2 regions of the Bacillus altaicus genome follow, and region 2 is predicted to be linked to the other one. Evidence: riboswitches for the same ligand, from Rfam matches in the RefSeq annotation. Region 2 holds a riboswitch; the other holds the start of a gene.
What was found. Region 2 has a riboswitch for FMN ahead of ribD (bifunctional diaminohydroxyphosphoribosylaminopyrimidine deaminase/5-amino-6-(5-phosphoribosylamino)uracil reductase RibD). Riboswitches for the same ligand answer to the same signal wherever they lie in the genome.
Positions count from the first base shown of each region.

Region 1: linked by a shared signal. The riboswitch ahead of ACE38F_RS20505 (ECF transporter S component) and the one ahead of ribD (bifunctional diaminohydroxyphosphoribosylaminopyrimidine deaminase/5-amino-6-(5-phosphoribosylamino)uracil reductase RibD) in region 2 are both predicted to bind FMN.

Region 1 covers NZ_CM143394.1:3,970,527-3,973,668, forward strand. Annotated here, with positions in the region: gene ACE38F_RS20500 (ferredoxin) at 252-500, shown strand; gene ACE38F_RS20505 (ECF transporter S component) at 614-1,192, opposite strand; FMN riboswitch at 1,356-1,495, opposite strand; gene ACE38F_RS20510 (hypothetical protein) at 1,743-2,429, shown strand; gene ACE38F_RS20515 (peptidoglycan DD-metalloendopeptidase family protein) at 2,593-3,142, opposite strand, start outside.
Region 2 covers NZ_CM143394.1:1,587,107-1,590,248, reverse strand. Annotated here, with positions in the region: gene ACE38F_RS08415 (alpha/beta hydrolase) at 1-181, shown strand, start outside; gene ACE38F_RS08410 (DUF2552 family protein) at 192-437, opposite strand; gene ACE38F_RS08405 (CDGSH iron-sulfur domain-containing protein) at 726-932, shown strand; FMN riboswitch at 1,111-1,254, shown strand; gene ribD (bifunctional diaminohydroxyphosphoribosylaminopyrimidine deaminase/5-amino-6-(5-phosphoribosylamino)uracil reductase RibD) at 1,565-2,677, shown strand; gene ribE (riboflavin synthase) at 2,659-3,142, shown strand, end outside.

The DNA.
Region 1 (3,142 bases), 2.4 Mb from region 2:
TTGCACATTAACTGCTATTCATTTAACTTATCATATTCACACTACATGCTTGTATATATTCTATTGTATCAAACGAAATAACATTTAAGTATTTTGAAAATCTTATGAAATAATTCAAAAATAAGTTGACACTCTAATTGATAAGCATTATCATTATAATTTTATGTTGAAAAGTTTTAAAAACCGTTTTACAATAAGGTTATAATTTTTTGGCGAACTTTTCACATACATATTATCAGGAGGGAAAAAAGATGGCAAAATATACAATCGTTGACAAAGATACTTGTATCGCATGCGGTGCTTGTGGTGCTGCTGCACCAGACATTTATGACTATGATGATGAAGGTATTGCATTTGTAACATTAGACGATAACCAAGGTATCGTTGAAATTCCAGATGTATTAATTGAAGATATGATGGATGCATTCGAAGGTTGTCCAACTGACTCAATTAAAGTTGCTGACGAATCATTTGATGGCGACTCTTTAAAATTCGAATAGTCTTTTATTAACTTTAAACCCCCCTCATAAGTATGAGGGGGGTTTTTACTCTCTTTTTCATTCTCACTAACAAAAAAACCATTGGCAGCGTAACTGCTAATGGTTTAATATTTTTAAGCATTTTTCATTTTTGCAAATACCCATACTTTCAAGCGTGAAAATAATGCTACAAATACAATTGTTACAACAATTCCTTTAATTACATTAAACGGTAATATCGCCGTTACAATAGTTTGTCGCATAATATCACTAGACATAGCTGGTGAATTTAAAAACCAAGTGTACGCTGGTAAAATAATAAAGTAGTTTAACACACTCATAATAACTGTCATAGTAATTGTGCCTAGCATTAATCCTGTCGTTAAACTTTTTACTGTGCGATACTTTCGGAATAAGAATGCTGCTGGACCAATAAATAAACATCCCGCTATAAAGTTTGCTACTTCTCCTACTGGTACTCCCGTTAAACTTCCTTGAATCCCGTAATGCAAAATATTTTTTATCGCTTCTACAATTACACCTGCAATTGGACTAAAAATTATCGCCGCAATTAAAGCTGGCACATCACTAAAATCAATCTTTAAAAATGGCGGAAGCCCTGGGAATGGAAAATCCAACATCATTAGTAAATACGCAATACTACTTAGCATCGCTACACTCACCATCTGCACTACACTGTTTTTTTGTTTCATCTTTCTCTCTCCTTTTCCATCGATCTTCTCATGGAAAGTGGAAAGGTTCTGCTATGCCTATTTTTTCATAGAACGAAAAAACCCTTTGTGATTTACACAAAGGGAGAATTTTAAGGCACATCAAACAGACGTTCAAATACTTATCTTTTTTGAACGCTTGAACCTCCATCTTCTCCCATCCAGACTGTACTGTCGGCTTTGGAATCACACCAAATCCTGCCTTAACGGCTCGCGGGCTTAGAACGAAATTATTAACTGTTCATCACCGCCGGTCGGGATTTTCACCCTGCCCCGAAGATAGACCGATATTCTATTTTCCACTTCATTATACAACAACATGATCGTATTGTGAACAAAAAAAGTGTAACTTATTAAAAATAAGTTATTTATTTTATATTATTAAAGAAGCAATCACTATATTTTACAATACAACCCATATTTTTTATAATTCGGTATTTCTCTTATGAATCCCCTAGTCATATGTCGTCAAAAGTGATAAGATGTTGAATTGTTAAGATAAGAACATTTTCTGAGTTATGGAGGAAATGTCATGAAGAAAGATAAAAGACACTCTATTCGAGAAGCAATGAAAAAGAACTTAAGAAAAGAATACTTTTATTTGAAAAAAGAATTACTTTTCTACTGTCCAATTGATTTAGGCACATTCTCAAGAGAGACATACTACGCTACTTTTGACCAAGATGGCATAAGTATTTATCAGTATGATAAAAAAACAGAAAGTAAATTAAAATTGTGTGAGCGTCATCCATGGAAGAGTTGGAATAAGGTAAAAGTTGATCACTATTTAACAACTTCTCAATTTATTTTCCAAGGTGAGCGAAACTGGATTTTATCCCTTTTCCAAAAAGGAAAAGAAGCTCAAAAAATAATTGAAGAACATACATCTTTACAAACGGAAGTTGTTTCCCGTCCTTTTTCCAAGAAACTTCCTGGTTTCCGTTCTGATACACCATTGAATAAATACATCGGTAGCATTTGTTACACTGCACTTATTGCATTTTTATTAAAATGGATGATTCCATTTCAAGCACCACAAATCGCCCTGTATTCTCTTTCAATTGGCTTTATGCTTCTTGGTTTACTTTGTCTTACAATTGGTCTAATCGAACCAACTATCGTACTATTTCGGACAAAAGAAAAAACAAGAACAAAAGTCTTTTACTTATATAGCTACTTAGCTATTTCTGGATTTATATGTGTCTTTATTTTTTGGTAAAAGAAGCCGTCCCAAAAGATCTTTTGGGACGGTTTTTCGTTAAGAATAGGTTGCTCTTATTGTCGCATTTTGTTATTAAGTCGATATAATTTCATTTACTATCGCAATCTTAACTAAGACGAAAGTAAGTTTATTCAAAAGTTATGCTTTTGGGACGTTTCCTTTACTTAACGTATAGTTGTTGATTCGGATAGATTTGCTCTTGTCGCAATCCATTCCTCACTTTAATTTCCTCAACTGTCATACTAAATTTCCGAGCAATGCCAACTAAAGTATCACCTTTTTGTACAACATATAGTGATGATGACACGACTTGATTTTTTTGTTCATTTAAAACAAGCAACGGATTCATCGCATTCCTTTTCTCCATCGTCCATCTCCCTTGATGCACTTCTAAATGTAAATGCGCTCCTCGCGATTCTCCTGTATTCCCTACCTCTCCAATTAGCTTTCCTTTTGAAATGTTATCCCCTTGAACTACATATCTCTTATTTAAATGCGCATAAACAGCCTCATATTCTCCATGTTTAATAAACACAACATTTCCATAACTACTTGAAAAATAAGACTTTGTCACCTTACCATTTTGAATAGCTGCAACAGGCGTTCCAATAGGCGCAGCTATATCAATACCATAGTGTTTCCCATGTCTTGTCCCAAAATAATCACTTATCTGCCCATCAACAGGCCATATCCACTGATTCCCTTCAGCG
Region 2 (3,142 bases):
CTATATTTTATCTGATATGACGAAATCACTTTATGAAGCGAAAGAAAATAATAAACAGCTTTATATTGCAGAACATGGTGCACACGCTTGCTCTTATAATGAAAATAAAGAAGAGTACGAAGATGCCATCGATAAATTTTTAAACACATATGTAAAAGAAACAAAAAACAGGCTTGCATAAGCCTGTTTTTTTACTGCGCTAAAACGTCTGTAACTTGTTCCATATTTTCAGAAATCCACTTTACTGCCTCATCTAGCGTTGGGAATTCCGTCGTTTGAAAAGTCACCTCATCTTGAAGTAACCAAACATCTTTCGGTTCTTGTCCTACACCTGCGATTGACCAATGAAGTAAACTATATGGATGATTATCATTCAAAAATGATGCCCATGTGCGCTCATTTGCAATATTTTGTAGTGTTTGTAATTTTTTATCCATCTTTCGTCACCTTACTCTAGTCAGTTATAAAAACTATTATAACACTCTCTTCTCTCTCAAACAAAGTGCTCTTTTTATCCCACTATTTGCGGGCAGTAAGACTCCCACCTCAAAATTCAACTTAGGCAAAGAAGTAAGGTGGGAGATTAACTGCCCGTAAACGCCCGATTGGTTCAACTAATAATCAGTGGGGATGCCCCCCCCCACTGATTAAAGTTTCACTTTATATTGTCAAGTACTCTCCCTAATTATATGATGAGAGTAAGCGTTTGGAAAGGAGGGATAACGTTGGCAAAAGTACAAATTAAAGTAAATGATAATGGCTCTTTTCGCGTTACAGGGGACGTGGAATTAGTTGACTCGCAAGGGAATGTATTCCCAGCAAAACCAGCATTTTCTTTATGTCGTTGTGGTTTATCAAAAAACATGCCTTATTGCGATGCTTCGCATAAAGGAAAATTCGAGTCTGTTGTTAGAGCACCAGAGGCAGAATAAATATTTAAAGAGCATGCACATTTATTTGTGCATGTTTTTTCTTTTGATCAAAGCCTATACAGCCCTTCTCCTTTCAACATTTCTATTACTTTCGTCCCCATTCAAACCGGCATATATTTTCACATTCGAACATTTTTTACTATGCTTTTTTCTTTTTTGTGCTATACTGTGAGCAAACAACATCCTTCGGGGTCGGGTGAAATTCCCAACCGGCGGTGATGAAGCAAAAGCTTCTAAGTCCGTGACCCGTTTTCAACGCGAAAACGGTGGATCTAGTGAAACTCTAGGGCCGACAGTATAGTCTGGATGGGAGAAGGATATGTTTTCTAGTAATTATATATAGCGAATACACTTTTATTTCAGTATGCATATTTTTAAAGATTCATTTTGACTCTTTATATATGTTTTATTTTGTATACTTATGTTTCTATACTGAAATAAAAAGATACGACTAGCGTTTGAAAAACTCGATATTTTGCTAGGTTTTTTCCTTATGCCAAAATATCAGTCATCGTTAGGTTTCTTCCCTATACTTTCGTATTCGAACTATATTTCTAGAAATCACGTCTCCCAAACCCCAAGGATTCTATATCCTTGGGGTTTTTTGATTTTTTTCAGGAGAGGTGAAGAGAATGACAGATCAAGAATATATGAGGATTGCCTTGCAGTTAGCACAAGGAACATCGGGACAAACAAGCCCAAATCCTATGGTTGGTGCTGTTGTTTTAAAAGATGGCGTCATTGTCGGAATGGGTGCCCACATGCGTGCTGGTGAAGAACATGCTGAAGTTCATGCTCTTCACATGGCTGGAGAAAGAGCAAAAGGCGCTACCGTTTATGTAACACTTGAACCGTGTAGCCATTTTGGAAAAACACCGCCTTGCTGTGAATTACTCATTAAAAAGGGAGTTCAGCGTGTTGTAATTGCCACCCTTGATTGCAATCCACTCGTTTCTGGTAATGGAAAAAGGAGATTAGAAGAAGCTGGAATCGAGGTAACTACCGGTGTTCTTGAAGCGGAAGCAACTTTATTAAATCGATACTTTTTTCACTATATGAAAACGAAACGTCCATTTGTAACAATAAAAACAGCAATGAGCTTAGATGGAAAAACAGCGACTGCAACAGGGGAAAGCAAGTGGATTACAAGTGAAGAAGCGCGAGCTGATGTTCACCAATATCGTCATATGCATGACGCTATCCTTGTCGGTGTGAATACAGTTATAACTGATAATCCACACTTAACAACACGAATTCCAAACGGAGGTAAACATCCTATACGAGTTATTTTAGATACCCACTTACGAACGCCGCCATCTTCTCATGTCATAACAGATGGCTTAGCTCCGACATGGATTATTGTCGGTAAGGATGTAAATAAAGAGAAAATAGCGTCTTATGAATCTAACAATATAGCTGTACTCCAAATGAAAACGAAGCAAATTGAAATACAAGATGTCCTATCCCTACTCGGGGAGAAACAAATTCTTTCTCTGTTCGTTGAAGGTGGTCAAACAGTACATGCAAACTTCTTAAAAATAAATAGTTTTAATGAAATTGTGACCTATATAAGCCCGAAATTAATTGGTGGAAAAAATGCACCCACTTTATTTGGCGGAGCTGGTTTTTCGAAGTTACAAGATGCACTTTCCTTAACAATTCAAGAGATGAAACAAATTGGTAATGATATAAAAATTGTTGCAACCTTAAAAAGCGAGGTGACGGAATGTTTACAGGAATTGTAGAAGAGTTAGGAACGATATCAAGCATGACTCAAAGTGGTGAAGCCATGAAGCTAACTATTAGCGCAAATCAAATTTTATCAGATGTCAAATTAGGTGATAGTATCGCGGTTAACGGCATTTGCTTAACAGTAACTACTTTTACGACTACTTCATTCACTGTTGATGCAATGCCTGAAACAATGAATGCAACATCACTTCGTATGCTAAAGCCAAGTGCCAAAGTGAATTTAGAACGGGCAATGGCTGCGAACGGAAGATTCGGTGGACATTTCGTCACCGGACATATCGACGGCATCGGTACGATTTTAACTAAAAAACAACATTACAATGCCATCTATTACAAAATATCAATTTCTGATGAATTACTACGCTATTGTTTGCATAAAGGATCCGTTGCTGTTGATGGCACTAGTTTAACAATATTTGATATAGACGAATCTTCAATTACAATTTCACTCATCCCCC